4 regions of the Mesorhizobium australicum WSM2073 genome follow, and region 4 is predicted to be linked to each of the others. Evidence: riboswitches for the same ligand, from Rfam matches in the RefSeq annotation. Region 4 holds a riboswitch; each other region holds the start of a gene.
What was found. Region 4 has a riboswitch for cobalamin ahead of bluB (5,6-dimethylbenzimidazole synthase). Riboswitches for the same ligand answer to the same signal wherever they lie in the genome.
Positions count from the first base shown of each region.

Region 1: it holds a riboswitch for cobalamin, as region 4 does, so the genes downstream of both, MESAU_RS17305 (DUF1636 family protein) here and bluB (5,6-dimethylbenzimidazole synthase) in region 4, are expected to answer to the same signal.
Region 2: it holds a riboswitch for cobalamin, as region 4 does, so the genes downstream of both, MESAU_RS17500 (CbtB domain-containing protein) here and bluB (5,6-dimethylbenzimidazole synthase) in region 4, are expected to answer to the same signal.
Region 3: it holds a riboswitch for cobalamin, as region 4 does, so the genes downstream of both, MESAU_RS32290 (aromatic ring-hydroxylating oxygenase subunit alpha) here and bluB (5,6-dimethylbenzimidazole synthase) in region 4, are expected to answer to the same signal.

Region 1 is NC_019973.1:3,602,787-3,610,372, reverse strand. Features, by position in the region: gene MESAU_RS17325 (NADH-quinone oxidoreductase subunit C) at 1-24, opposite strand, end outside; gene MESAU_RS17320 (NuoB/complex I 20 kDa subunit family protein) at 29-610, opposite strand; gene MESAU_RS17315 (NADH-quinone oxidoreductase subunit A) at 601-966, opposite strand; gene MESAU_RS17310 (winged helix-turn-helix domain-containing protein) at 1,301-2,500, shown strand; cobalamin riboswitch at 2,530-2,736, shown strand; gene MESAU_RS17305 (DUF1636 family protein) at 2,775-3,203, shown strand; gene cobW (cobalamin biosynthesis protein CobW) at 3,206-4,243, shown strand; gene cobN (cobaltochelatase subunit CobN) at 4,263-7,586, shown strand, end outside.
Region 2 is NC_019973.1:3,646,168-3,653,753, reverse strand. Features, by position in the region: gene MESAU_RS17535 (creatininase family protein) at 57-860, shown strand; gene MESAU_RS17530 (tyrosine phosphatase family protein) at 861-1,370, opposite strand; gene cobD (threonine-phosphate decarboxylase CobD) at 1,367-2,413, opposite strand; gene cbiB (adenosylcobinamide-phosphate synthase CbiB) at 2,412-3,386, shown strand; gene cobO (cob(I)yrinic acid a,c-diamide adenosyltransferase) at 3,383-3,997, opposite strand; gene cobU (bifunctional adenosylcobinamide kinase/adenosylcobinamide-phosphate guanylyltransferase) at 3,999-4,514, opposite strand; gene MESAU_RS17505 (CbtA family protein) at 4,507-5,310, opposite strand; gene MESAU_RS17500 (CbtB domain-containing protein) at 5,326-5,505, opposite strand; cobalamin riboswitch at 5,542-5,740, opposite strand; gene MESAU_RS17495 (aromatic ring-hydroxylating oxygenase subunit alpha) at 5,884-7,059, shown strand; gene MESAU_RS17490 (MFS transporter) at 7,063-7,586, opposite strand, start outside.
Region 3 is NC_019973.1:394,986-402,571, reverse strand. Features, by position in the region: gene MESAU_RS01840 (PqqD family protein) at 1-361, opposite strand, end outside; gene MESAU_RS01835 (FAD-binding oxidoreductase) at 503-1,603, opposite strand; partial or broken gene MESAU_RS32290 (aromatic ring-hydroxylating oxygenase subunit alpha) at 1,681-2,927, opposite strand; cobalamin riboswitch at 3,041-3,242, opposite strand; gene MESAU_RS01825 (DUF680 domain-containing protein) at 3,735-3,935, shown strand; gene MESAU_RS01820 (DUF680 domain-containing protein) at 4,004-4,210, shown strand; gene MESAU_RS01815 (DUF680 domain-containing protein) at 4,280-4,486, shown strand; gene MESAU_RS01810 (DUF680 domain-containing protein) at 4,557-4,805, shown strand; gene MESAU_RS01805 (ABC transporter ATP-binding protein) at 4,879-5,991, opposite strand; gene bglA (beta-galactosidase BglA) at 6,021-7,586, opposite strand, start outside.
Region 4 is NC_019973.1:5,184,827-5,192,412, forward strand. Features, by position in the region: gene MESAU_RS24985 (DUF2277 domain-containing protein) at 1-145, opposite strand, end outside; gene MESAU_RS24990 (exodeoxyribonuclease VII small subunit) at 238-489, opposite strand; gene MESAU_RS24995 (histone deacetylase family protein) at 493-1,419, opposite strand; cobalamin riboswitch at 1,605-1,780, shown strand; partial or broken gene bluB (5,6-dimethylbenzimidazole synthase) at 1,852-2,457, shown strand; gene MESAU_RS25000 (hypothetical protein) at 2,574-3,557, opposite strand; gene MESAU_RS25005 (TetR/AcrR family transcriptional regulator) at 3,648-4,256, opposite strand; gene MESAU_RS25010 (MFS transporter) at 4,377-5,597, shown strand; gene ribB (3,4-dihydroxy-2-butanone-4-phosphate synthase) at 5,617-6,717, opposite strand; gene aroC (chorismate synthase) at 6,844-7,586, opposite strand, start outside.

The DNA.
Region 1 (7,586 bases), 1.6 Mb from region 4:
CAGTTCGCTTAAGGAGGCGGCCATGGATTTACCGTTCGATCGTGCCGGTGCGGCGGATCTTCTTCTGCAGCAGAAGAATGCCATAGAGCAGGGCTTCGGCGCTCGGCGGGCAGCCGGGCACATAGATGTCGACCGGCACGACGCGGTCGCAGCCGCGTACCACCGAATAGGAATAGTGATAGTAGCCGCCGCCATTGGCGCAGGAGCCCATCGAGATGACGTAGCGCGGCTCCGGCATCTGGTCGTAGACCTTGCGCAGCGCCGGCGCCATCTTGTTGGTCAGCGTGCCGGCGACGATCATGATGTCGGACTGGCGCGGAGACGCGCGCGGCGCGACACCGAACCGCTCCGAATCGTAGCGCGGCATCGAGGTGTGGATCATCTCGACCGCGCAGCAAGCCAGACCGAAGGTCATGAACATCAGCGAGCCGCTGCGCGCCCAGGTGATCAGCGCCTCGGTCGAGGTGACCAGAAAACCCTTGTCGGCAAGCTCATTGTTGATTTCGAGGAAGAAGGGATCGTCCTCCCCCACCGGCCTGCCGGTGTTGGGATCGATAATACCTTTGGGCTTCGGCGCGACGAGGGTGCCTGAACTGTCGTTCAATCCCATTCCAGCGCTCCTTTTTTCCATTCATAGGCAAAGCCGATGGTCAGCACTGCCAAAAACACCATCATTGACCAGAAACCGAGCATGCCGATCTTCGAGAAGGACACTGCCCAGGGGAAGAGGAAGGCAACTTCCAGGTCGAATATAATGAACAGGATCGACACCAGGTAGAAGCGGATGTCGAATTTCATGCGGGCATCGTCGAACGAGTTGAAACCGCACTCGTAGGCGGAAAGCTTTTCGGGATCGGGGTTGCGATACGCCACCAGGAACGGAGCCGCCAGCAGCGCCAGGCCGACGACCAGTGCCACGCCGATAAACAGGACGATGGGCAGGTACGAACTGAGAAGTGCGTTCATGCAGCGGCTTTCCGTTGGCGCCAATCCACTTTGACTACAGCACCGAACCTTAATGCGGAAGCGTGACAGATTAACCGCTGAACCGTTTTAAGGGGCCTATGCTGCAACGCGGCGAGGGTTAGCGCAGCACTTCCAGCGAAGCAAGTCAAACCTTGTTCAAAACACCGAGCTGGACGGCATTCCGGGAGAAACTGGTCCCATCCGCTCCTGTTTGATTTCCTTCGCTTTTAACTCCACTTTTCTCTCCTGACAGGGTTGCCGCCAAAACCCTGCTAGCATGGACGGGAATCACGCCGGCAATGACGCCAGACAGGTCCATCAGGGACGCATACGCATGAAGGAAAAGATCTCGCTTGCCGCCGCGCGGCGCATCGCGCTCGCCGCCCAGGGATTTCTCGATCCCCGCCCCGCCGGCACGCCGGACCGCCGCCATTTCGCCCGCGTTCTGTCTCGCACCGGCCTGTTGCAGATCGATTCCGTCAGTGCGGTGGTGCGCGCTCATTACATGCCGCTCTATTCGCGTCTCGGCCCCTATCCCCTCGCTTTGCTCGACAACGCCGCCGTGACGCGCAAGCGCACCGTCTTCGAATATTGGGCGCATGAAGCCTCGTTCCTGCCGGTCGAGACCTACCCACTGATGCGCTGGCGCATGCAGCGCGCCGAGCAAGGCGATGAAATGTATCTGGGGCTGGCCAAATGGGGCCGCGAGCACGCAGCCTATATAGAAGAGATCTACCGCGAGGTCGTCGCGCGCGGGCCGATCGCCGCTTCGGCGCTCGAAGGCCAGAAAGGCTCCGGTGGCTGGTGGGGTTGGAGCCATGCCAAGCACGCCTTCGAATGGCTGTTCTGGGCCGGGCGCATCACCACCGCGCACCGGCGCGGCTTCGAGCGCTTTTACGACCTGCCGGAGCGCGTGCTGCCGCAGGCGATCCTCGATCTGCCGGTACCGACGCCTGAGGACGCGCATCGCGAATTGCTGCGCATTTCCGCCCGTGCCCATGGCGTGGCGACATCAGGCGACCTGCGCGATTATTTTCGACTCTCGCCGGCCGACATGAAAGGCCGGCTGGAGGAACTGGTCGAGCTCGGCGACTTGCTGCCGGTCCGTGTCGAGGGCTGGGACAAGCCGGCTTACCTTCACAAGGACGCCCGTATCCCGCGCAAGATCGAGGCCCGCGCTCTGCTGGCGCCGTTCGATCCGGTCGTCTTCGAGCGTTCGCGCTCGGAGCGGCTGTTCGACTTCCATTACCGCATCGAAATCTACACGCCGGCCGACAAGCGCCAATACGGCTACTATGTCCTGCCTTTCCTGCTCGGCGACAGGATCGTGGCGCGCGTCGACCTCAAGGCTGACCGGCCGGCCAGTGTCCTGCGCGTCCATGCCGCCTACGCCGAGCCCGGCACACCGCCCGAAACCGCAGCCCAGCTCTTCGAGGAATTGAAGCAGATGCAGGGCTGGCTTGGCCTCGAGCGCATGGAAATAACGCCTGCCGGCGACCTCGGCCCGGCGCTGTCCGACATCGCGGTGTCGTAAGCTCGCGTTGACACCGCTGCCCGCAAGAGCCTAAATCCCATCCAGACGGTCTCCTCTCGGCAAAGGGAGGAGCCAAGAGGGAATGCGGTGCGGGATTGAAGATCCCAAATCCGCGGCTGTCCCCGCAACTGTGAGCGAAGAGCCAAGGCCGAAAGCCACTGGGATTGTCCCGGGAAGGCGGCTACCCAAGGCGATGACCCGCGAGCCAGGAGACCTGCCGTCTGGAATGCAAGAGTCCGATCGCCTGGCGGGTTTTCCGGGCAAGGAGCCTGATGTGGATCGCGACAGCAGTTTTTCGGCTGAAACAACCGACATTTCGTCCGGCGGGAATCATCCCCTGGCCGGCATCACGGTCATTGTCTGCGCTTCCTGTCGCGACGAGACCGGCTCCGACGCCCATCCCCGGGCCGGCGAACTTTTGGCCGAAGATACGCGCCAAGCCGCCTCGGGCGAGAAGATTCGCATCCGCACGGTCGAATGCCTCGGCAATTGCAAGCGCCGCCTGAGCGCCGCGATCCTGCGCGACGGCTGCTGGAGCTATGTGTTCGGCGATCTGACCGCGAGCAGCGGCGCCGATCTGGTCACCGGCGCGAAACTCTTCGCCACCTCGAGCGACGGCCTCATTCCCTGGCGGGGCAGGCCCGATAGCCTCAAGCGCGGCCTCGTTGCCCGCATCCCTCCCCTCGACATGCTGAAAGACTGATCATGACAACATCTCTGTCCCGCGTTCCCTGCACCGTCGTCACCGGCTTCCTCGGCGCCGGCAAGACGACACTGGTCCGCCATCTCCTGGAAAATGCCGGCGGCAAGCGGATTGCCATCATCGTCAACGAGTTCGGCGACATCGGCATCGACGGCGAGATCCTCAAGGGATGCGGCATCGACACCTGCCCAGAGGAAAACATCGTCGAACTGGCCAATGGCTGTATCTGCTGCACCGTGGCCGATGATTTCGTGCCGGCGCTCGACCAGATCCTGTCGCTGACGCCTAAGGTCGACCATATCCTGATCGAAACCTCGGGCCTCGCTCTGCCCAAGCCGCTGGTCCAGGCTTTCCAGTGGCCGACGGTGAAGAGCCGCGTAACGGTCGATGGCGTCATCGCCGTGGTCGACGGTCCCGCACTGGCGGAAGGCCGCGTCGCCAACGACATGGACGCCCTGCAGGCGCAGCGCGCGCAGGACGAGAGCCTCGACCATGACGACCCGGTCGAGGAAGTGTTCGAGGACCAGATTGCCTGCGCCGACCTGATCATCCTGTCGAAGAGCGACCTGATGGATGCCGCCGGTTCAGCCCGCGCCAACGCCATTATCAACGAACACTCCGCCCGCGCCGTGAAGATCGTGCCGACGTCTCATGGCAAGGTCGATCCCTCGGTGCTGCTCGGGCTCGGTCTCGCCGTCGAGGACGACATCGAGAACCGCAAGTCCCACCATGACGGCGCATTCGATCACGAGCATGACGACTTCGACACGTTCATCGTCGACATTCCCTCGATCGCCAATCCCGACGAGCTGGCAAAGCGCGTCGCCGCGGCCGCCGAACAGGAAAACGTGCTGCGCGTGAAAGGCTTCGTCGAGGTCGGCGGCAAACCTATGCGGCTCCTGCTGCAAGCCGTCGGCCCGCGCGTCAATCATTACTACGACCGCGCCTGGACCGCTGGGGACGACCGCCGCTCGCGGCTCGTCGTCATTGGCCTCAAGGGGCTGAACCGCCCGGCGATCGAACGTATCCTCGCCGGCTGATTTTCAGGCCCGGGCCGCGATGCACATCCTCACCACGACCTCCGCCTCGCTCGACGATCTCGCCGAGCCTGTCGATCTCAGGCAGGTGCCGGCGGATATCGTGGCCCTGTCCTTCACCGACAGCGATCTCGCCGGACTGGCTGCGGCGTGGAAGGCCGATGCCGGTCGCCTGCCCTCGATGCGGCTGGCCGCACTGCGCGACCTGCGCCATCCCATGTCCGTCGACCTCTGGATAGACAGCGTCGCCCGCCACGCCAAAATCATCCTGGTGCGCATCCTCGGCGGCTACGACTGGTGGCGCTATGGCTGCGACCAACTGGCGGTGATTGCCCGCGAACGCGGCATCAAACTGGCGCTGCTTCCCGGCGAAAGCCACGACGAGGATCTTAGGCTGGTCGAAGCCTCGACGCTGCGGCGCGCCGAACTGGACGGCCTGCTCGGCTATTTCCGCGAGGGCGGCCCGGCCAATATGGGCGCGCTGGTGCACAGGCTGGCAGGCTTGGCTGGACAGGATGCGCCCGTCGCCAACCCGGTCAGCGTGCCGAAGGCCGGTTACTATCAGGCTGGATTGGGGGTCGCGGAGGAGCCGACCGGTTCCAATAGCGGCACTCCCATTATCCCGATTCTCTTCTACCGATCGATGCTGCTCGCCGCCGATGTCGCCCCGATCGATGCGCTGGCCGAGGCTTTGCGCTCCAGGGGATTGGCACCGGTCTCGATCTTCGTTTCCAGTCTGAAGGATCCGGTGTCGCTTGCGTTCGTCGAAAATGCCGTCGCATCGCTGAAACCCGCCGCGATCGTCACCGCGACCGCGTTCGCTTCCGGCGCCGAGCCCGGCGTCGAAACCTTGTTCGACCGCGCCGGCGTGCCCGTCTTCCAGGTCATCGTTGCCACCACGCGCCGCGACATCTGGGAAAACAACCAGCGCGGCCTGGCGCCCGCCGACCTTGCCATGCATGTCGTGCTGCCCGAACTTGACGGCCGCATCCTCGCCGGCGCCATTTCCTTTAAGGCCGAGAGCGATATCGATCCGGCGCTTGGCCATCGTGCGTTGGCGAACCGCCCGGAACTGGATCGGGTGGAGCAAGTGGCGGGTCGAGTCGCGGCTTTCATCCGGCTGCGGGAGACAAGACGGGAGGAGCGCAAGCTCGCGATCCTCATTCCCGATTATCCCAGCGCCCCTGGCCGCACCGGCTATGCGGTCGGGCTGGACGTGCCGTCCAGCGTGCTGGCCATGCTGCACGACTTGAGCGAACAGGGCTATGCCGTTGACGGGATTCCGCAAACGCCGCGTGAATTGCTGGATTTGCTGGAGCGGGGCAGTGATGGGCTGGGGTTGAATGACTATCTCGACTTCTCGAAAGAGTTGCCGACATCGGCGATTGCTGCGGTAAAGGCTGCGTGGGGCAGAGCGGAAAATGAGACAGGTCTTCGCTCGCACACACCTTCGCTATCAGGCAAACACCACTTCCCCTTCCGCGCCGCGCATTTCGGCAATATCACCGTGGCACTCGCCCCCGACCGGGGCCGCTCGGCCGACCGTCGCGCCGACTACCACGATCCGACCCTCCCGCCGCGCCATGCCCTGATCGCCTTTGGCCTGTGGCTGCGCAAATCGCTCGGCGTCCACGCTCTCGTCCATGTCGGCGCCCACGGCACGCTGGAATGGTTGCCCGGCAAGACCGTCGCGCTGTCGCCAACCTGCTTTCCCGAGATCGTCACCGGCGCATTACCCGTCATCTATCCGTTCATCGTCTCCAATCCCGGCGAAGCAGCGCAGGCCAAACGGCGTATTGCCGCCGTCACGCTTGGCCATTTGCCGCCGCCGCTTGCAGGCGCAGGGCTGGACGAGGACCAGCACGAGCTCGAGCGACTGGTCGACGAATACGCCCAGGCCGACGGGCTCGACCGCCGTCGCCGGGACCGGCTCGCCAGGCTGATTGTCGAAACTGCGCAAAAGACCGGCCTTGCCTCGGAAGCCGGCGTCGCCAAGACCGACGCGCCCGACGAAGCGCTGCGCCGCATCGACGCCTGGCTCTGCGACCTCAAGGATTTCGCCATCAAGGACGGGCTGCACATCTACGGCCGCGTCCCCAACGACGAACCAGACTCCGTGCGCCTGCAAAGCGCGAACGCCGAGAAAGCCTCCCTGCTCGCGGCGCTCGATGGCCGTCACGTCAAGGCGGGCCCGGCCGGCGCACCCGCGCGCGGGCGCTCCGATGTTTTGCCCACCGGCCGCAATCTGTTCACCTCGGATCCGCGAATCATGCCGACGCCGACCGCATATGATCTCGGCAAGGCGGCGGCCGAAGAAGTGGTGCGCGGCTACATGCAGTCGCATGGCGACTGGCCGCGTTCGCTGGTGATCGATCTCTGGGGCTCGGCTTCGCTGCGCACCGGCGGCGAGGAGATCGCGCAGGGCCTGGCCTTGATGGGCTGCCGACCGCAATGGGACACTGCCACCGGCCGCGTCACCGGCATCGAGGTGCTGCCCCCGGCGGCGCTCGGCCGCCCGCGTGTCGACGTCACCTGGCGTATATCAGGTCTGTTCCGCGACATGTTCCCGACCCAGATCGCGCTGATCGACGCCGCCGCCAAGGCCGTTGCCGCGCGCGACGAGGACGATTCGGAAAACCCGCTCGCCGCCAAAACCCGCGCCGACGGCAAGGTCAGCCCACGAATCTTCGGCACTTCGCCCGGCACGTACGGCGCCGGCGTCGAGGACATGCTGTCGAGCGGCGACTGGACGGCGCGCGAAGAGATCGGCCGCGCCTATCTCGACGCGACCTCGCATGCCTATGGCGGTGCCGGCGGCGAAGGCGTCTCGGCACCTGGAGCGTTTGAAGGCCGCATCGCCGACGCCGATCTTCTCGTACACACCGGCGACGACCCCGGCCGCGACATTCTCGAAGGCTCCGCCGACGTCGCCTTCATCGGCGGCTTCTCGGCCGCCTTGGCCACACTTGGCAGGAACGCCGACGTCATCGTGCTCGATACGACCGATCCGCGAAAGCCGAAACCGCGATCGGTCGGCGAGGCGGTGTCGCGCGTGGTGCGCGCCCGGGCCGTGAATTCACGTTTCATATCGGGCCAGATGCGCCACGGTCCGCGCGGCGCCTCCGAATTCGCCGAAACCGTCGACCGGCTGGTCGGCTTCGCCGAGACCACCCATGCGATTTCAGGCGCGCTGATCGAGGCTGTGCACGACGCCTATCTTGGCGACGCGGACGTCCGCGCCTTCATCCTGCGCGAAAACCCCGCAGCCGCCAAAGTCATTGCCGAGCGCTTCTTGTCGGCGCGCCGGCGCGGCCTCTGGCATCCCTTGCGCAATTCTATCGACGAC
Region 2 (7,586 bases), 1.5 Mb from region 4:
TCGACAGGCCGGCCGCACCGCGCTAGGTCTGACCTGATCATTTGAAGAGGCGTGACATGACTGCTGGCAAGAAACGCGTATGGTGGGGCGACTACCGGACCACCGAATACGCCTCGATCGATCCCGAGGCGACAATCGCGGTGCTGCCGCTGGCGGCTATCGAGCAGCATGGACCGCATCTGCCTGTGTCGACCGACACTTCGATCATGAACGGCATGCTCGACACGGTGATTTCACGCTTGCCCGACGATCTCGACATCCGCATCCTGCCGGTCCAGGCGGTGGGCAAGTCGAACGAGCATCTGCACGCGCCGGGCACTCTCACCTTGCCGGCAACGACGCTGGTCGACGCCTGGACCGAGCTTGGCCTGTCGATCGCGCGCGCCGGCGTGCGCAAGCTTATCGTCGTCAATTCGCATGGCGGCAATGAGGAGATCATGGGCATCGTCACGCGCGAATTGCGCGTGCGCGAAAAGATGCTGGCGGTGAAGACCAGTTGGCAGCGCTTTGGCCGCCCGGCCGGCATGTACACCGAACTCGAGGATCGTCACGGCATTCATGGCGGCGATGTCGAGACGTCGCTGATGCTGCATTTCCGGCCAGATCTCGTCGACATGGGCAAGGCCGACAATTTCGTTTCCAACGTCGCCAAGGCCGAGCAGGAATTCTCGCTGTTGCGCCACACAGGCCCCCACGCCTTCGCCTGGATCGCCGGGGATCTCAACCCGAACGGCGTGGTCGGCGACGCCAGCATCGCGACAGCCGAGAAAGGCCGGCTGACCGCGGAATATCAGGCTGACGGGTTCATCAACCTGGTGCGCGACGTGCGCAAGGCCAAGCTCGCGGAGTGGCTGAAATAGCTAACCGTCGATCTTGAGGGCGAACGGCGTGCCTTCAAAAGCGTCGGCGCCGCGCCCGATCGACTCGATCGCCTCGATCATGCGGCCGTTGCGCTGAAGCAGCGCGTCGGCCACCGCGATCAGCCGCGGATTGGGCGTCGCCGAAGGCGACAGCGCTCGCAGCGTCCGCGCCAGTTCCACCTCGTTGCGTTTCGGCGCCAAAGCCGCGGCGATGATATAGGCCGAGGCGGTCGAACGGCTGATGCCGGCATAGCAGTGCACCAGCATTGGTTTCGCCCGGTCCCAGCGGCGTGCGAAATCGAGCAGGTTACGGACATGCTCCTCGCCCGGCATGGTCATGCCGTCCTGCGCCACGGCGATGTCGTGCATGACCAGGTGCAGATGGTTTTTCCTTGGGATCGAGGCCGGTCGGACTACGTCCGTTCCGGCGGCGAGCAGCGACAGCATGCGGTCGGCGCCGGTCCTGGCCACCACTTCCTCGATTTTCGCCAATGAGCAGACATGGATCATTGTTTGAAACCTTTCGAACGATCCTCGCGCCGCGACGCCCAAACGGCAAGGGCGGATTCGAGCCTGCGCCATTCCTCCTCGCTCCCCGGCAGTCCGGCGCGCAAGGCATGCGGCCGTTCGGAGAAATGCCGCAGCAGGATACCGCTCTGGCCAAGCCCGGAAAACAGGCCGCCGGCATCGGGCAGGCTGAGATAGCGGAACAGCGTGGTGCCGCCCGCGACGGGAACACCGAAACGGCTAAACAGCGCATCGAGCCGCACCGTCGCTTCCGCCAGCGAGGCCCGCATCGCATCCTGCCAATCGAGATCGGCGAGCGCGCGGATGCCGTATTCCAGGGCCGGTCCTGCGACAGCCCACGGCCCGAACTGCATGTCCAGCCGTTCAGCCGTCGGCGCGTCGGCAAGCGCGAACCCGAGCCGCAGGCCGGCCAAACCAAAGAACTTGCCGAACGAACGCAGCACGACGATGCCGCCCTGGCCGACATCGCCGGCGAGGCTGTGCTCGCGTGGACCCACATCCATGAACGCCTCGTCGACGACCAGCAGCCCGCCCTTGGCGCGAAGTCCAGCGGCCAGCACCAGCAACCGGTCGCGCTCGATGATGCGCCCATCCGGATTGTTCGGATTGACGATGATGGCGAGGTCGGCTTCCGCCAGCGCCGCGAAATCGCTGACCTCGACCACATCGTGCCCGGCAATCGCCGCCGCCCGGGCGTGTTCGGCATAGGTCGGCCCCAGCACCATTGCCTTGCCGGGCCTCACCAGCGAGGCGACCCGCGGCAACAGGATCTGTGTACCAGGGGCCGCCACCACGCTTGCTGGGGAAGGCGCGCCATAGGTGTTGGCCGCGATCTCTACCAGTTCGCGCCCACGCGCGGCCTCTGGCAATCGCCACAGCGAGGTGGCGGGCAGGTCGAAAAGCGGGTAGGAGTGCGGATTGATACCGGTCGAGAGGTCGACGAAAGGCAGCACGGCATTGGGGAAAAGCGCCCTTGCCCGGCCAAGACTTCCACCATGGTCCACCGCTCCTTCAAGAAGCTTCATGTCAGTCCTGATCGCTTTCCTGTCATTAATTGTCGAATTCGCCCTTGGTTATCCCGACTGGCTGTTTCGCGCCATCGGCCATCCGGTGACATGGTTCGGCAGGCTGATATCCTTTCTCGACTTGCGGCTCAACCGCGCCACTGATCCCGACGCGCTGCGTCGCCAACGTGGTGTCCAGGCGCTTCTGGTCATCGTGCTGGTGCCGGCGATAGCAGGCCTTTGCGTGCAGCTTGTTCTGCTCTGGTTCGTCCCCCTGGGGTGGATCGTTGCCGTCTTTCTGGCGACATCGCTTCTGTCACAGAAAAGCCTTTACGAACATGTCGAAGCCGTCGCCGACGCGCTCGACAGCGGAGGCCTCGACATGGGCCGAGCCGCCGTTTCGCGGATCGTCGGCCGTGATCCCGAGACACTCGACCGCGCCGGCGTCTGCCGCGCGGCAATCGAGAGCCTGGCAGAAAATTTTTCCGACGGCATCGTCGCCCCCGTCTTCTGGACCGGGGTCGGAGGGCTCGCCGGCGGCGCCGCCTACAAGGCGGCCAACACCGCCGATTCGATGATCGGCCACCGGACTCCGCGCCATGAGCCCTTCGGCTGGGCGGCGGCGCGCTTCGACGACTGGATCAACCTGCCGGCATCACGGCTGACGGCGCTGCTGATCGTGCTCGCTTCCCTCCTGGTCGAGGGCGCCGACCCCCGCGGCGCCTGGCAGGCGGTACGGCGCGACGCGAAAAAACACCGCTCGCCCAATGCCGGCTGGCCGGAAGCGGCCATGGCCGGCGCACTCGGGCTGGCGCTCGCCGGACCACGCAGCTATGGCGGTGTCATGGTCGACGACATCTTCATGGGCGAAGGCGGGCGCCGCGATGTCGACAGCGGCGATATCAGGCGGGCGCTCAAGCTTTACCGGGTCGCGGACTACCTGTTGATCGGCTTGTTCGGCCTGGTCGCGCTGATCGCCGTTCTGGTTTTCTAGAACTCGATGCCTTGCTGCGCTTTCACGCCCGTCGAGAAATGGTGCTTTGTCACCCCCATCTCGGTGACCAGGTCCGCCGCCTCGACCAGTGCCGGCTTGGCGTTGCGGCCGGTGACGACGATATGCAGGCCTTCGCGGCGGGCCTTGAGCGCCGCAACCACCTTGTCGAGAGCGAGATAGTCGTAGCGCAAGGCAATGTTGAGCTCGTCGAGCACGACAAGGCTGATCGAGGGGTCGGCGATCAATTCCAGCGCCTTGGCCCAGGCGGCCTCGGCGGCCGCGATGTCGCGCTTCAGGTCCTGCGTCTCCCAGGTGAAACCCTCGCCCATTGCATGCCAGACGACGCGATCGCCAAAGGCGGCAAAGGCGTCCTTCTCGCCGGTGTGCCATTTGCCCTTGATGAACTGGACGACGCCGACGCGCTTGCCGTAGCCGAGCATGCGCAGCGCAAGACCGAAGGCGGCCGTGGTCTTGCCCTTGCCGGGACCGGTGTTGACGATCAGCAACCCCTTCTCGATCGTCTTGCCCGCAACCTCGGCGTCCTGCACCGCCTTGCGCTTGGCCATCTTGGCGCGATGGCGTTCTTCATCCTTGTCGTCGATATCGGTCATTTCACTTCACCTTGAGCGGTAGCCCCGCCACCATGAGCAGCACCGTGTCGGCAATCGCGGCGACCCGCTGGTTGAGCCGGCCGGCATCGTCACGAAACCGACGCGCCAGCGCGTTGTCGGGCACGATGCCTTGCCCGACCTCGTTCGTCACCACGAACCACGGTCCGCGCGGCCGAGACAGCACGTCCGCCAGCCGCCGGCACGCGGCCTCGACGTCGTGATCGGCCAGCGTGTGGTTGGTCAGCCACAGCGTCAGGCAGTCGGCAAGCACCGGCTGCCCGTCTGGCAACGCCTCCAGCGCTTCGGCGAGGTCGAGTGGCGCATCGATGGTCGACCAGCCCTCACCGCGCCGCGAGCGGTGCAGCGCGATGCGCTCGCGCATCTCGTCGTCATAGGCTTGCGCCGTGGCGATATAGGCCCATGGCGAGGGCAATGCCGTCATCAGGGTTTCGGCGTGCGCGCTCTTGCCGGAGCGCGCACCACCGATGATGAAGGTCAGCCTGCCGCGATCAGGCAAAGCTGTCGCGCAGGCTGGTCGCCATGCCGGTGAAGCGCCTGCGCACCACGCCCACGATCGCGCCGAGCACCAGCCAGAACACCAGATTGGTCACCGTCACCGCCACCACGAACTGATGGTGCAGGCCTTCCGGGATCGGTGTTTCGAAACTGTCGGGCTGCGGCGCGCCGACGACATGCGGCGCGACGATCAGCAAGACGGCGAGGATGGTCAATGGCAGCGATCTGCGAAAGACGATCAGGCCTAGGCCGATCGCGGTCGCGGCCGCCGTCGCCGTCCACCAGATCTGGCGCGGCAGAAGATCGGCCGCCGGCATTGCCGGCAGTTCCGGCTGCAGTCCGAGACCCGGTGCCAGTGTGAACACGGCAAAGCCGGCCAAACCCCAGAACACACCCTGGCGCCAGTTGCCGACGCCGCCGAAGAACTCGGAAACCGCGACCAGGACCAGTGCGAAGCCGATGCCGGTGACGATATTGGCAACCACGCTAAAGGCGAAACGCTCGAAACCGTCGGCCGGCGCCCAGCCTTCGTCTTCCTCCGCCGGTGTCACGGCATCGGTGCCCGCGGGCGCGGCAGAGCTCATGGCATTCCCAGCGGGCGCCACCGTGCTCATGGCATCATTGGTCGCCGCTGGTGCGGCCGCGTGATCATGGTGGTGGCCGCCGCCGGCCTTTTCGTAGACTTCCGCCTTGAGGATCAGCGGCACGGTGGCATAGGCCTGCATGCAGGCGAGAACGACACCGGCCACGAGCCCCGCGATCGCCGCGACGAACACGACGTTGCGAAACAGATTCATGATGTCGGATCCTCGTTAGTGGCAGGGAAACGCCATCGAGTGGCGATAGTCGTGGGCAGCATTGTGGACCGCATCGATATGCGAGAAGCCGACAAAGCCGACGACGAAGATGCCGAGCAGCGCCGCGAGCGCGAGCTGCATGAAGCGCGACTGCGAGGAGACGGAGGCGCCGAGGGAGACGGAAGCGGTAGTCATGTCTTGTCCTTTCGCCCTCCACCCGAGGGCATCGAAGTCAGTTTCCTGTCGCCGGCAGGTCTCCTGGCTCGCGGATAAGCGCCCTTCCCCACCTTCCCGAAGAAAAATCTTCAGTGGCATATGGAGAGGACTACCGCACACAGTTGCGGGGGCAGCCACGGCATTGGGCAGGAATTCCTGCCCGCACCGCATTCCCTCTTGGCTCCAAAAAGGAACCGACGACATCGGGGACTATAGGGAAATTCGCCGCGCCCGGCAAACCAAATTCCGACAGCCGCCAGCGCAGGAGCGCCGTATCGGCGAAGCTGCCCTCATCCCGTCCCGATTGACAAACTTCATGGCCGGGTGTCGGCTGGCACCCCTCACGGGAAGCCAGCCATGCAGCCCAATGCCAGCGAGTGCGTGCCCTATAACGGCCTGACTCGAACCGAGCCGACGCTGCCCTCGTCGGCCTATTGGGACCAGGACAACTATCAGCGCGATCTCGACGCCATCTGGTACAGGAACTGGCTGCTCGTCTGCCGCGAGGCCGACCTTGCCCAGCCCTTGGCGTTCCGCACCTTCCGCGTCGGTACGCAGGAAATCCTCCTGCTGCGCGACGACACCGGCGAGTTGCATGCCTTCCACAACACCTGCCGGCATCGCGGCTCGCAGCTTTGCCAGGAAAGCCAGGGCCGGCTGAAGGCGCGGCTGATCACCTGCCCGTATCATGCCTGGTCCTATTCTCTGCGTGGCGATCTGGTGCGCGTGCCGTCGAAATCGCTGCCTGACGGCTTCGACAAGGCCGATCACCCGCTTTATCGCGTCGCGCACTCGGTGTGGCGGGGCTTCGTCTTCGTCAATCTTGCGGAAGATGCCGCCAGCTCGGCGCAATCCTCCTTCGACCCGGCCTCCGGCGACTTCGGCAACTGGCCGCTGGAAATGCTGGTATCAGGGCACGTGCTGCGCAAGGTGATGAACTGCAACTGGAAGATTTTTTGGGAAAACTTCAACGAGTGCCTGCACTGCCCGGGCGTCCACAAGGACCTGTCGCGGCTGGTGCCGATCTATGGCCGCGGCCTGATGAGCCGGCATGACGATCCCGAATGGCTCCGCCACGCCGACAATGACGCGCCAGAATTCTCCGGCGGCCTGCGCGCCGGGGCTGAGACATGGTCGCGTGATGGGCAGACGCACGGGCCGATCTTCCCGAGCTTGACGCCGGCGGAACGCAGCGCCGGTCAGACCTATGCCACCAGCCTGCCGTCGATGTTCATCGTCGGCCATGTCGACTATGTCAGGACCGTGCGGCTTACGCCGCTCGGTCCCGAACAGACCGAATTGACCGCGGAATGGCTGTTCGCGCCCGAGGCGCTCGCCGAGACCGACATCGACAACATCGTTGCCTTCGGCACACAGGTGCTGGAGGAGGACGCAGCAATCTGCGAGGTCAACCAGAAGGGCCTGCGCTCGATGCGTCATACAGCTGGCGTGCTGATGCCCGAGGAGTACGACCTGCACCGTTTCCACAACTGGGTGCGCGAACGGCACGCTGCGCGCTCACCCGAGGCCTGAAGATCACAGCGACTTCGGCAGATATCGCCAGGTCATGAAGCCGCAAAAGGCTGCCAGTAGCCCAAGCGTGACGAACACCGAGCCCAGGCCGAAGAAGGCCAGCACCACCGAATAGACCAGCGGCGGCGTCAGTTCGGAAAAATCGAGATAGGTGCGGTAGACCGCCGCCATCTGCGCGCGCTCATAAGAGCGCACCGAGCGCATGAAGGCGGTCGAACCCAGCGCGTCGAGCGCGATGGTGAAGAAGGCGCCGCACAGCAGGAAGGCGCCGGTGAGCAACGGCACGGTTTCGCCCACGGCACCGGCCGCCAGCAGCGTCGCCGACATGGCGAAATAGGCAAATGTCATGGTCCTGCGGCCGCCGAAGCGTTTCCCCGCCTTGCCCCAGAAGATCGCCATGAACAGCAGCGCGTTGCCGGCCGAGACCAGCAGGCCGCCGGCCAATTCGCCCTCGCCGGTGATGACCATGAACAGCGGTCCATAGACGAAGAAGGTCGTCCAGAAGCAGGAGCGGCCGAAGGCGATCA
Region 3 (7,586 bases), 1.4 Mb from region 4:
GGTCGGCGAGGTCGTCGTGAATGCTCACATTGAGCGGCTCGTTCGTGGCGGCAAGCTCGGCAGGCAAATCGCCCGGCAAAGGCTGCGCCGCCGCGTCCAAGCGCACCAGCAAACCCAATTCGACCAATTGCGATATGAAGCGTTCGAGTTCGGCCTGGCCTATTGTCGAGCCGCCGGCGCTCAGCCCGACCAGAGCCTGGGCGTCCGCGCCGGATGAAAGCGCCTGCCATACCTTGCTGCCGGAATCGGAAAAGCCGAAATATTTGCCATTGGCAAGATTGAGCACCACGGCCTCGCCATCGAAAGATTCGAAAACGATATCCCGGCTCGCTACCGCATAGGCGTGGGAGTCATGCGTCATTGTTGCCCCGTCCTGCATTTCCTGCCCGCCAGCAGGACCGCTTCCACCAACAACGCCTGTAAACTTTCAGGTCTTCCTTGGCAAGGTAACCTTTGCCGGCAACGCGGGACCATTTCCGGGTTCAGTCGAAAGCCGGGCGGATCAAGCCTCGATTTCAAGCGGCGACAATGGCTTGGAACAACAGGCCAGGATGAAGCCATCATCGATCTCATGATCGAGGATGCCGCCATTGTGGCTCATCTCGACGCTGCCGGAGACTTTCTTCACTTTGCAAGTTCCGCACAGGCCGAATTCGCAGGCGGCCGGTATTCGCACACCCGAGGCGCGCGCCGTCTGCAGCACGGTCTGGCCGGCGACACAATCGGCGTCGACATCCGAAAGCGCGAAGCGGATCGGCGTCGCGGCTTGGACGCAAATCGCCGCGCCGTCTTCAGCCGGCGAGGCAAACGGCGCCGGGATTTCCTCCGCCGCCGGCGCGGCAAAGCTCTCCTGATGGTATTTTGCCATGTCGAAACCGGCGGCCTCCAGCATGCCGCGCACGGCGCGCATGAAAGGGTCGGGGCCGCAGCAGAAGATTTCGCGTTCGCGGAAATCGGGCGCCAGGAGCGGCAGTCGGATGGCGTCGATGCGGCCCATATGGCCGTACCAGCCCTCGCGGCTCGACCGCTCCTCGATCATGAAGCCGAGCGACAGCCCCGGCATATGGCCGCCGAGCAGTTCGAGTTCCTTGCGAAAGATGATCTCTTCCGGACGCCGTGCGCAATTGACGAAGCCGACATCGGTCCACGGCGCGCAGTCGTTCAGCCAGCGCAGCATCGACATCATCGGCGTCACGCCCGAACCGGCCGAGATGAACAGGTATTTCGCCGCCGGGTGGCTGTGCAGCGAAAAGTCGCCGCCCGGTCCATAGGCCTTGACGTGCGAGCCGGGCGTCAGGTGATCGAACATCCAGCGCGTGCCGACGCTGCCCGCCTGCGCCTTCACCGTCACCGCGATCGAGAATGGCCGTGACGGCGATGACGACAGCGTGTAGGTGCGCATCAGCGGGCCGTCCGGTGTCGGCAATTCCAGCGTGACGAACTGGCCCGGCTTGTAGCGGAACCAGGTCTGGTTGTCGGAGCGGAAGGTGAAGGTCTTGACGTCGGGCGCCTCGTCGCTGACGCCGGTTACTTCCAGCACCTGCAGCCTGTCGTTCCACGGCGCCATCTGGTCGAGGTGGCGATAGAGGCCAAGATCAGTCATGGCGTTCATCCCTGCATACCTTTCATTTTGGGCGTGTCGTGATCCCAAAGCCGCTGCACAGTTTTGGCCGACATGCGCTAGGCGACACTGCGCAGAGCAGGCCGGCCGTCTTCGGAAAGCCGTGGGCCGATAAAGCGCGCGTACCAGTCAACGAACTGGATGACGCCGCCCTCGTGCAGCTCCGAATAGGGACCGGGCTCGTAGGCCGGCGACAGGATGCCGAAGGCGTTTTCCTCGACGATGCGGCGGTCCTGGTCGTTGGTCTCGGTCCAGACATGGGTGAGTTCGGCGAGATCGTAGTCGACGCCTTCCACGGCATCCTTGTGGACCAGCCATTTGGTCGTAACCGCTGTTTCCGTGGCGCTGACCGGCAGCACGCGGAACGTCACCGCATGATCCACGAGGATATGGTTCCAGGTTGTCGGGTAGTGATAGTGCATCAGCGTCCGATCCGGTCGGCCGAGACGCTGTCGGACAGGTTCTTCTTCACCGCCCGCTTGCCGGTCATCGTGTAGCTCTGGGCATCGCGCAGCAGCGGCGCGCGGGTGGCGCGGTATTGTCCAGCCGGGTCGATGCGAAACTTGCTGGGCAGGCCAACAGCTTCGCACCTCGCCCAGTGGGCCAGCATCTCCGGATCGCTGTCGGCGCCTTGCACGCCGGTCACGGTCGGCGCTTCCGGGAAGGTCTTGCACAGCTCAGGATGATTGCCCGCGCAATGGTAGCATTCGCGGTTGTTTTCCCAGACCAGCTTCCAGTTGCCCTTCTCGATGATCGTGCTCTCGAAGGCGATCTTGGCCTCGCTCAGCCGGTGCGGCAGGAGATAGGGCTCGATCATCGCCCGCATCGGCGCGAAGTCGGCGGGCTCCTTGGCCAGGCAGATGAAGACATAGCCGGCGACGCTTTCGCAGGCGACCGGCTTGAGCCCGAACTGGCTCTTGTCGAACCCATCGGCCATCTGGCGGGCGAACAGCAGCCGGCCGTCGAGTTCGTAGGTCCACTGGTGATAGGGACACACCAGTTTGGCGGCCATGCCCTTGTCGGTGTTGCAGACGCGGCTGCCGCGATGGCGGCAGGAATTGTGGAAAGCGTTGATCTTGCCCTGCTGATCGCGCACCAGCACGACCGGATAATCGCCGATCTGCACGGTGATGAAGCTGCCCGGCTTGGGCAACTCGCAATCATGGCCGATGAACAGCCAGTCGCGATACCAGATCAGTTCCATGTCAAGCTTGAAGTAGTCCGGGTCGGTATAGAAGGGCTGTTCCAGCGAAAGGCCCTGTCTGCGGCCGTTTAAAAGCCTCAGCATGTCGTTGCGCGCGTCCATGTCCTGTCCTCATTTTCAAGGACTGAACTGGTGGTGATGGAGGAAGGACTGGGCGCAAGCCGGCGAAAGCCGGACAACACCATCCGCCCCTTGACCGCCCACCGCGATCAGTCGAGTTCTAGCGATCTCGGGCTGGTTTCCGGGCTCTGGAGTTGTCCTGGCGGACCATCGCGACACCTTCCCAGGCTTTCGCCCAGTGGTCTCCCGTTGCGACTTGAACTCCACCACCGTTGCGGGGGCAGCGCCGGAATCTGACCGGCTTCCCAATTCTCCGCTCCGTCGTCACGCAGCGGCACCTGAGATCGCTCGATCTAATCACGACAGGGTTTGCGACATCGGCACGAAAGCGACATCGCATCCATGCGGCGCGACACATACGCGGGATCGTCCCGGCGCGGTTGCAGCGGGGGAATCGCCTTTTCTCGCCAGGCGCGCGGGCACCGTTTTCGACCCTCAGCCGGGCCGGAAAAGGGTTAATGGTTTCGAAAAGTGACTATTAGCAGAGTCTAAAATCGAACCGAACGGTTCGTTTCTGTTGACGGTGCGTGCAGGACGGTGTGAACGCCCAGCCTTCCGACACAGTTGGTGATCGGGTCGTGACCTTAGACAACTGTTTGATATCAAATGGAAAAATGAGACATGTAGAAGGCGTTGGTACAATTTCAAGTGGTGGAGTCATGGTCCACGCTGAACAACTTCGTGATTGGAAACGGCAAGGGGGCTCTCCCACATCGGGGCTGTCCGAACGACGCGATTTAATCCCAAGACACGCCGCTAGACGGACGGGAAAAATACTGGAGTACAAAAATGAAAAAGATCATTCTCACTGCCGCCGCCCTTCTGGCTATTTCCGGCAGCGCCTTCGCTAGCAGCGACCATTATGGTTCGAACGCCGCGACCCCCACGGCCACTGTCGACAGCTCCTACACCGCTTCGACCAAGAAGTCGGAGCCGGCTGCCCAGACGCCTGTGACGGGCGCCGACCACAACCTCTTCGGCAACAATTAATAGCCATCCCTGGCACGCGGCGGGTGACCCTGCCGCGCTGGTGGACCTACAAATTCAGGAGTATTAAAATGAACAAGATCCTCATTGCTGCCGCCGCCGTTCTGGCCCTCTCCGGCAGCGCTTTCGCCGGCAGCGACAACTATGGCTCCAACGGCGCCAACCAGGCTGCTGCCGCTTCGACCGACAATTCGAACACCGCGTCGATCGGCAAGTCGGCTCCGGCCACCTCGGCGCCTGTCCAGCAGGGCAGCGACCGCAACCTCTTCGGCCATTAACGGCCATCCCACGGCCGGTGGGCTCTGGCCCGCCGGCAGCCGGACTTCCAAAATTCAGGAGTACCTAACATGAACAAGATCCTTATTGCTGCCGCCGCCGTTCTGGCCCTTTCTGGCAGCGCTTTCGCCGGCAGCGACAACTATGGCTCCAACGGCGCCAATCAGGCTGCTGCCGCTTCGACCGACAATTCGAATACCGCGTCGATCGGCAAGTCGGCTCCGGCCACCTCGGCGCCTGTCCAGCAGGGCAGCGACCGCAACCTCTTCGGCCATTAACGGCCATCCCACGGCCGGTGGGCTCTGGCCCGCCGGTCCGCGGGACTTCCAAAATTCAGGAGTACCTAAAATGAACAAGATCCTCATTGCCGCCGCCGCCGTTCTGGCCGTCTCCGGCAGCGCCTTCGCCGGCAGCGACAATTATGGCTCCAACGGCGTCAACCAGCCCACTGCTTCGTCGACTGTCAATGTCGATACGTCGCATACAGGTGCGATCCGCAACAGCGATTCGCCTGTCTACAAGCTGCTCAACTCGTCCGGCGACGTGCAGAAGCCGGCCCATCAGGGTGCCGATCGCAATCTCTTCGGCAACAACTAACCAGCCTGTGCAGACAAGAAGAGCGGCGGGCCAGGCCCGCCGCTCTTGTTCTTTCATTACCGGACGGCCGTCTTCAGGCCGCCTTTGCTTCCGCTTCGTGGAGGGCAAAGGAGCGACCATCCGCATCGAAGATATGGAGATCGCCGGCATTGGCGGTCAGCCGCAGCGTCGAGCCGCGCTTGACCTCGACATTGCCCGGCAGCTTGGTCACCAGCGGCAGGTCGGCCCGGCCGATATCGACATAGACCAGCTGGACCTCGCCAAGCTGTTCGAGATAATCGACGGTCCCCTCGAACAGATAATCCGCACCGCTGGCGATCGCGAGATCTTCCGGCCGTACGCCGAAGCTGACCGCCGCTCCCTTTGCCGAAGCAGGTGTCGCGATCGGCACCGTCGCCTTGCGGCCGCCGACATGGCTGACGATGGTCGGATTGCCCGTCTTGTCGACCGTCGCCGGCAGGATGTTCATGGCCGGCGAGCCGATGAACTGGGCGACGAAGAGGTTGCCGGGGTTCTTGTAGAGTTCCATGGGCGTGCCGACCTGCTCGATGTGCCCGTCCTTCAGCACGACGATGCGGTCGGCCAGCGTCATCGCCTCGACCTGGTCGTGCGTGACGTAGATCATGGTCGTGTTGGGCATCGATTCCTTGAGCTTGGCGATCTCGATGCGCGTCGCGACGCGCAATGCGGCGTCAAGGTTCGACAGCGGTTCGTCGAACAGGAACACCTTCGGATTGCGCACGATGGCGCGGCCGATGGCGACGCGCTGCCGCTGGCCGCCCGACATCGCCTTGGGCAGACGGTCGAGATATTTGGTCAGCTGCAGGATCTCGGCGGCTTGCCGAACCCTTTTGTCGATCTCGGCCTTGCTTTCCCCACCGATCTTCATCGAGAAGGCCATGTTGTCGTAGACGGTCATGTGCGGGTAGAGGGCATAGGACTGGAACACCATGGCGATGCCGCGCTTCGAGGGTGGCACGTCGTTGACCACGTGGCCGTCGATCTTGAGTTCACCCGACGTGATTTCCTCGAGCCCGGCGATCGAGCGCAGCAAGGTCGACTTGCCGCAGCCCGACGGGCCGACGAAGACTATGAACTCGCCCGATTTGATGTCGAGGTCGATGCCGTGGAGAATGTTAAGATTGCCATAGGACTTCTTCACTTGTCTCAAATTGACATCGGCCATTGGTTTCCTCCAGTGATTCCTCGGATGTTTCAGCCTATGCGTCCGAACCAGGCGCCATAGCCGCCGAGCTCGACCGACCCGGTGCTCGCCTGCCCGGAGAACCCGTGTCCCGGCAAAGGTTGCAGGGTTCGGTTGCCGAGGTCAACCTTCGCCGGCCTTGCGCCCAGATTGAAGACGCAGACGATCTCCTCATTGCCCGACCGGCGGGTGAAGGCGACGGTGTCGCCCTGGCTTTCGATGAAGGCGATGTCCCCCTTGGCCAGCGCCGGATGGGCGCGGCGGAAAGAAAGAAAGCGCCGGTAATGCTCAAGCAGGGAGGTTTCGTCGCCTTGCTGCACGTTGACCGCCTGCGGCAGATGCTCGGCCGGTACCGGCAACCAGGGTTTTGCCTGGGAGAAGCCGCCATTCCTTGCATTGCCATCCCACACCATGGGCGTGCGGCAGCCGTCGCGGCCCTTGAATTCAGGCCAGAAACGGATGCCGTAGGGATCCTGCAGATCCTCGAAGCGCAGGTCGGCCTCGCCGAGGCCGAGTTCTTCGCCCTGGTAGATGCAGACCGAACCGCGCAGCGACATCAGCAATGCCGAGATGACCTTGAGATAGGCCGACGGGTCCGCCTCGTCGGCGGCCCAGCGCGAGGCCGGTCGCATCACGTCGTGGTTTGAAAACGCCCAGCACGACCAGCCATCGCTGGCCACCCGGCCAAAAGCTTCCAGCACCGAGCGGACCTTGGCGGCACTGATCTTTTCCGGCGCCAGGAAGTCGAAGGAATAGCACATGTGCACGCGCTTGCCGCCGGCGGTATAGGCGGCGACCACGTCCAGCCCGCGTTGCGAATCGCCGACTTCGCCGACCGCTGCGGTCGCCGTGTACTCGTCGAGCAGCGCGCGAAAGCGCTCGAGGAAGGCGAGGTTTTCCGGTCGGCTTTTGTCGTAGATATGGTCCTGGTAGTTGTAGGGATTGACCGCCGGCGCCGTCTGGTCGTTGCGCTGTTCCGGCGGCAGCGGCGGGTTGTTTTCCAGCCCCTGGCTGTGGAAGTAAAAATTGATGGTGTCGAGGCGAAAGCCGTCGACGCCGCGTTCCAGCCAGAAGCGGGTGACGTCGAGCAGCGCGTCCTGGACTTCGCGGTTGTGGAAATTGAGGTCGGGCTGCTCGGCCAGGAAATTGTGCAGGTAGTATTGCTGGCGGCTGGTGTCCCATTGCCAGGCCGAGCCGCCAAAGATCGACAGCCAGTTGTTGGGCGGCGTGCCATCGGGTCTTGCATCCGCCCAGACATACCAGTCGGCCTTGGGATTGGTGCGGCTCGAGCGGCTTTCCTTGAACCAGGGGTGGATGTCGGCGGTATGCGACAGCACCTCGTCGATCATCACCTTGAGGCCCAGTCGGTGCGCCTCCGCCGTCAGCGCATCGAAATCCGCCAGCGTACCGAACATCGGGTCGACGTCACAATAATCCGAGACGTCATAGCCGAAATCCTTCATTGGCGATTTGAAGAAAGGCGAGATCCAGATGGCGTCCGCGCCAAGGGCGGCAATGTAGGGCAGCCTGCCGATGATGCCCTTGAGGTCGCCGATGCCGTCGCCATTGGAATCCTG
Region 4 (7,586 bases):
CCGCATGATCGAACGCATGCTGGTTCTTGGCAGAAGGCCGCGTCGTGCCGCTCAGCTTGCGGACAAACTGCAGTGCCGCGTCGCGGACTTCGTCGTTGGTTGCCGGCGGATCAAAATTGAACAGGGTCTTGATGTTTCTGCACATCGCTTCCGTATCTCCTCTTGTCCGTTTCAATCGGGACGAACTGTATCCTCAATGATGATCGTGTCCAAAAACCGGTAAGGCTGCTCCGGACCTCAGTCCGCGTCGAGCGGCTCGGTTCCAACCGGCTTGCCGTCGCGCGACAGCCTGATCTTCTCGACCTTGTCCTCGGCGGCCTTCAGCAGCCGGTCGCAATGAACCTTCAGCGCCTCCCCGCGCTCGTAAATCCGGATCGACTGGTCGAGCGGCACGTCGCCACGCTCCAGATCATCGACGATCTTCTCCAGTGCGTCGAGTGCCTGTTCAAAGCTCATCGCCTTGACGTCTTCGTTGATCTCACCGGTCATCATTCATCCTTTCATCAGTCGCCCGACATGTGCGGCGACCGAAAATGCCAATCCCTGCAGATCGTAGCCGCCCTCGAGCAGGCTGACGAGCCGGTTGCCGCCGTGGATTGCGGCGCGCTGCATCAACTGGCCGGTCGCCCAGTCGAAATCGTCCTCGGTCAGATTGATTTCCGCCAGCGGGTCGCGATGGTGCGCGTCGAAGCCTGCCGAAACGATAATCAGATCCGGCGCGAAATTGTCGAGTGCCGGCAGCACGCGCGACAGGAACGCATCGCGAAACACCTCGCTGCCCGTCCGAGGCGCCAGCGGCGCATTGACGATGTTGCCGGCGCCGGTCTCACTCTTCGCGCCCGTGCCGGGATAAAGCGGCATCTGGTGCGTCGAGCAATAGAGCACCGAGGGATCGTCCCAAAAAATATCCTGCGTGCCGTTGCCGTGATGCACGTCCCAGTCGACGACAGCGACACGCTCGGCGCCATGCTTCCTCTGCGCATGGCGCGCTGCGATTGCCGCCGTGTTGAAGAAGCAGAAGCCCATGGCCGTGGTCTTTTCGGCATGGTGGCCGGGCGGGCGGGCGGCGACGAAGACGTTGTCGGCGCGGCCCGCAAAGACGTCGTCGACGGCGGCATTGGCGGCACCGATCGCCGTAATCACCGCCTGCCAGCTTTTCGGGCTGGCGGTGGTGTCGGCGTCGATGCGGGCAATGCCTTCGTCGGGGATGGCGGCGCGGACACGCGCGACGAAATCGGCGGGATGCGCGTAGAGGATGGTCGCCTCGTCGCCTTGCGGTGCCTCGACGCGGTCAAGCGCGGCAAAAGCTTCGTCGTCGAGCACGCGCTCGATGGCGCGCAGGCGGTCGGGCCGCTCGGGGTGACCGGGCGGCGTGATGTGTTCGAGAAAGATCGGGTGCGTGTAGAGACGGGTGGCCATGCCCCCTATCTAGTGCCCCGGCGTCGTGATGGCCATGCGTTGCGGCTTGATCGCTGGGGAAAATCGAACCTGCGTCTATTCATGTCGCTGCGGGCATTGGCGGCGCCGGCCCTTCGGCGTAAGGTCGCAACCACTGCCTGGTGCCCGCCGGGCTGTTTGTTTTAGCCGCATTTTGCGACGCCAAGTGATTCCACTTGGCTGCAAATGCCCTGGCGGGAGAATCGGGAACACGGTTGAACTCCGTGGCGTGCCCAACGCTGTGAGGGGGACCGCGCCGGTAAATGCCACTGTCGATGACGGGAAGGCACCGGACGCGGGTTGATCCCGAGCCAGAAGACCGGCCTGGCAGGCATCGTCATCCGCATGGTCAGGCGGATGACATCGATTGCAATCGCAAGGGGACAAGCGATGCCGGAAGCTATGACCACTCCAATGGGCGATGGATTTGACCAGATTGCGCGCGACGCTGTTTACCGCGCCATCTTCACGCGGCGCGACGTCCGCAGCCATTTTACATCGGAGGCCATCGACGACGAGGTGCTGGCGCGGCTGCTGCTTGCCGCCCACCACGCGCCGTCGGTCGGCTTCATGCAACCTTGGAATTTCATCGTCATTCGCGATGCCGCGCGGCGGGCGGAAGTGCGCGACCTGTTCCTGGCCGCGCGAGAACGGGAACTGCCTGAAATCGAGGCAGAACGGCAGGCGCTCTACCGCAAGCTCAAGCTCGAAGGCATTTGCGAAAGCGCTCTCAACATCTGCATCACCTGCGACCGCGAACGCTCGAAAGGCTCGCCGCTGGGGCGCTGGCACAATCCGGAGATGGATCTCTACAGCACGGTCTGCGCGGTGCAGAATTTCTGGCTGGCGGCACGCGCCGAAGGCGTTGGCGTCGGCTGGGTCAGCATCATCGAGGCGCAAGCGCTGAAAAGCTTGCTGGGTATTCCCGATCAAGTGACGCCGATCGCCTATCTCTGCGTCGGCCGCGTTTCCGAATTCGCACCGAAGCCGGATCTCGAAACACACGGCTGGGGCCGGCGGCTGCCGTTGCCCGAGCTTATCATGAGCGAGACTTTTCGCGGACAAGGCGAAGCGCCGCTCAAATCAGCAGTGGCGCGCCTCGGTACCGCCGCCGGTGCGCCCGCGAGCCTAGCCGATCAGCGCGTCGCGCCGGCCGTGCCCCAGCGCGAACCGCCGAAAGTGGAGAGCGCCTTGTCCTTGAGTTCCCTGAACTTCGACGAGGCTTCGGCCAGCCTGGCGTCCCAGGCGGCATCGGGCACCTGACCCTCGATGGTCTTGAAATAGACCTGCATCAGGCAGGCAATGGCGAACGGCTCAATGAAGGCCGCCTTGAAAGCCCAGGCAAAGACGATTGCCAGCACGAAAGCCCAGCCGGCGAGCTGCCCGGGCATGACGTAAAGAATAGCGGCTGCCGGAGCCAGCATCAGCAGGAAAATCACGAACGACACGCCCCACATGATGACCCCTAGCCAGACGGCATTCTTGACCATGGTCTTGCCGTTCTGGGCGTAGAGCACAACGCCTTGGCGCGCGGTTTCGAACGGCGAGGACGAACTGATGCGGATGTTGTAGCCGAGAATGATCTCGTCGACATAGGTCAGCGACAGGCGAATCACCGTGTTGAGGAACGAAACCAGGCCGCTCAGGCCAGGAATGGGCAGGAAGGCCGCGATGCCGCCGAGCAGGCCGGTGATGGCGCGTATGGCGCCCTTGACCAATTGGTCGACGACGAAAAGGATGTTGGCCTCGGCAAAACGCTCGGTCACGACCTCTTTCGCGTAGGCGATCTGGTTCTGGCCGTGGGGAATATCATTGCCGTCGATCAGATGCACCATGACGGCGATATGGCCCGCCTTGACGACGTAGAGAATGTATTCGCGGATCCAGTAGACGGCGATCGAGACGATGCCGAAACCGACCACGCCGCCCCACATCGCAAAAGACAATGGTCCGTCGGGATCGGTGGAAATATGGCCGACGCCATAGCCGACGGAGGCGCCGGTGCCGGTGGCCACGATGTAGGCCAGCGTGATGCCGAAATAGACGATCATGCGAAAGACAATGAAAGGCCAGGTCCGCATCATGATGGACACCGACCTGCCGATATCGAAATCCCACATGCCCCGAATCTCCCCTCAGAGATGGCTGCGGAGGATGCGCTCAAACCGGCTATTGTCAATTGCAGGCAGTGGCGGGACTGCCATGGTGGTTCATCTTGAAAGCGCTTCCGGCTTTTTCAGCAGGCCTTCGAGCAATTGCTTGAACGCGGCCACCACCATCTTCGATGTCGCTTCGGGATCTTGCGAATTGGCGATGCGCTGCGCGGCCTGGCTGCTCGCCCCATTGATCAGCCGCGCTGCCGACTCCGGGTCGACGCCGGGGACGACCACCCCTTCCCGCTGCAGCGCTGTCAGATGATCGGTCATTGAACCGACGCAGGCATTGGCATTCGACCACAGTGCCGGATCGCCCAGCACAGCCGGACCATCCCGGAACATGATGCGCTGGATTTCCGGCTCCAGCGCCATTTCGATATAGGTGGTGCATTCGTCGACGAAATGCTGCCAGCGGGTCGGCGCCCGCGACGCGACCTCATTCACCCGGGCCGCCATTTCCGCGTCGATTTCGGCGATAACCGCCTCAAGCAGTCCCTTCTTGTCGCCGAAGTGATGATAAAGGGCGCCGCGCGTCAGCCCGGCCGACGCGGTGAAATCATCCATCGACGCTTCGGCATAGCCGATGGTACCGAAAGCCTGGCGTGCCGCGGCGATCAGCTTGGCGCGTGTCTCGGCGATCATCTCCTTGCGCGGTCGATGCATGCTTCTGGCCTTACTTACATACGCTCCGTATGCCAATTGACATACGCGACGTATACTCTATTTAACACTTATACGTCTCGTATGTAATTGTTGAATCGCCCCTTGTCGAGGAACAGGATCATGCAAAACCCCTATTCGGAAATCTTTCGCGCTCCCGGAGCCAGGGGCTTTGCCGCCGCCGGCTTCATGGCGCGCCTGCCGATCGCCATGGCGCCGATCGGCATCGTGGCGATGCTGTCGCAGACGCGTGGCGAATACTGGGTGGCGGGTGCGGTTTCGGCGACATTCGCCTTGGCCAATGCCTTCCTGGCGCCGCAGATATCGAGGTTGGTCGACCGCCTCGGCCAGACGCGGGTTGTCGTACCCACCACCATCATCTCTGTGCTCGCATTCGCGGCCCTGATCGCATCGGCCAATCAAGACTGGCCGGTATGGACGCTGTTCGCGTCGGCGCTGCTGGCCGCGGCGATGCCAAGCATGCCGGCCATGGTGCGGGCGCGCTGGACCGAGATTTTCCGGGGCCGGCCCGAGATGAACACCGCCTTCGCCTTCGAGTCGGCGGCGGACGAACTGGTCTATATTGCCGGCGCATCGCTATCTGTGGGCCTCAGCGCCGCGCTGTTCCCGGAAGCGGGCGTTGCCGTCAGCACGCTGTTCCTCGCCTTGGGCTCGACAGCCTTCATTCTGCAGCGTTCGACCGAGCCGCAAGTGCGGCCGGTGGACCATGGCTCCAGCGGCTCGGCAATCCGCCTGGGGCCGGTCCAAATCATCACCTTCGCCATGATCTTCATCGGCGCGACCTTCGCGACGACGGAGGTGAGCACGGTGGCGATCACCAAGGAACTCGGCCAGCCGGGCACTGCCAGTCTCGTCATCGGCGTCTATGCGCTGGGCTCCTTCGTGCTCGGCATCATCATCGGCGCGCTCAACCTGAAAGCACCGCTGCAACGCCAGCTCGCCATCGCGGTTGCCTTGGTCGCGCTCGGCACACTGCTGCCGCTTACCGCCAGCACCGTGCCAGCGCTCGCGCTGACTGTCTTCATCAGTGGCGTGGCGATCTCGCCGACCTTCATCACCGCCTTCGGCCTGATCGAGCGGCATGTCCCGGAAGCGATGCTGACCGAAGGCATCACCTGGGTAACCACCGGGATCGGCATCGGCATGGCGCTGGGCTCCTTCGCCGCCGGCGCCGTGGTGGATGCATTCGGCGCCCAGAACGGATTCTGGGTCTCGGTGACGTCAGGCGCTATCGCGCTGATCACGGTGCTGCTCGGCCAGCGCAGCCTCGCCACCCACGAATGCGAGTTGGAAGGATGCGAGGCGGCAATCCCGGCCGAGTGACAGGCAGGGTTTGTCGAGATCAGAGGATCTCGGTCTTGGCGATGTGAATGCCAAAACCCTCGAGGCCGACATAGTGGCGTTCGCGCGAGGCAATCAGGTTAATGGATGAAATGCCGAGGTCCTTCAGGATCTGGGCGCCAAGGCCGATCTCGCGCCATTCGCTCTCGCGCCGGCGCGCCTCTTCATGGTCCTCGCGGTCGCCTGGCGCCGGCCGGTTGCGCTCCTGGTGGGCAACGCCGACCGAGCCTTCCCTGAGATAGACAATGACGCCGCGCTTGCGCTCGCCCATCGCCTTCATGATGCCGTCGAGCCGGTGGCTGGTTCCGAACACGTCGGTCACCACATCCTCCGAATGCAGCCGCACCGGCACCTCCTCGCCATCGCGGATGTCGCCGAAGACGATGGCGACGTGATGCATCGTGTCCCAGGGCAGCGTGTAGGTGAAGACCTGCGCCTTGCCGCCCAGCGTCTCGATGTCGGAGCAGGCGACGCGCTCGACCAGGGTCTCCTTGCGCTGCCGGTAAGCGATGAGGTCGGCGACCGATACCTGCTTGAGGCCATGCTCCTCGGCGAAAGCCGCGACCTGCGGGCCGCGCTTGACGGTGCCGTCGTCGTTGACCAGTTCCGAGATCACGCCGATCGGCGGCAGGCCGGCGAGCTTGCACAAATCGACCGCCGCCTCGGTATGACCCGAGCGCATCAAGACGCCGCCCTCGCGCGCGATGAGCGGGAAGATGTGGCCAGGGCGGACGAAATCGGAGGCGCCGACATTGCCGTTGGCGAGGTTGCGCACGGTCAGCGTGCGGTCGTCGGCCGAAATGCCTGTCGTCGTGCCATGCTTGAAGTCGACGCTGACGGTAAAGGCGGTGGTGTGAGCCGAATCATTGTCGGCCACCATCGGCGCGAGGTTCAGCCGTTTAGCCTCCTCGCGCGGCATCGGCGTGCAGACAATACCCGACGTGTTGCGAACGATGAAGGCCATCTTCTCCGGCGTGCAATGGACGGCGGCGACGATCAGGTCGCCCTCGTTCTCGCGCCCGTCATCGTCCATGACGACGACGATCTCGCCGCGTTCGAAGGCGCGGATGGCTTCGACGATCTTCTTCTGGTCATAAGGCATGGAACGCTCGCTTTGCTCGCAGGGCAGTAGGGGAATAGGGCAGTAAGGCAGTAGGGGAAAGGAAAATCCTGGCTGTTTCGGCTGGCTGCGTAACCTACTGCCCTACTGCCCTACTGCCCTACGGCCCTATTCCCCTCCCTTCCCCGTCTGTCCTCTGTGCCGCAGATAGTGGTCGGCAATGGCGCAGGCAACCATGGCCTCGCCGATCGGCACGGCTCGGATGCCGACGCAGGGATCGTGGCGACCCTTGGTCATCACCTCCACGTCGTTGCCGTCCTTGTCGATCGACTTCCGGGGCGTCAGGATCGACGAAGTCGGCTTCACCGCAAAACGGGCGACGATCGCCTGGCCCGTCGAGATGCCGCCCAGGATGCCGCCGGCGTTGTTGGACAGGAACACCGGCTTGCCGTCATTGCCCATGCGCATCTCGTCGGCATTCTGTTCGCCGGTGATGCGGGCGGCCTCGAAACCATTGCCGATCTCGACGCCCTTGACGGCGTTGATCGACATCAGGCCGGACGCGATGTCCTGGTCGAGCTTGGCGTAGATCGGCGCGCCGAGGCCGGCAGGCACACCGTCGGCGACGATCTCGATCACCGCGCCGACCGAGGAACCGGCCTTGCGGATGCCGTCGAGGTACCGCGTGAAAACAGGAATCGAAGCCGGATCCGGCGTGAAGAACGGGTTCTCGGCATCGCCGATGAAATTCCAGTTCCAGTTGGCGCGGTCGATGGACTTTTCGCCCATCGACACGAGCGCGCCGCGCACCACCATGCCCGGCACCACCTTGCGGGCGAGCGCGCCGGCAGCGACCCTGGCAGCGGTCTCGCGCGCCGAGGAGCGGCCGCCACCGCGATAGTCGCGCACGC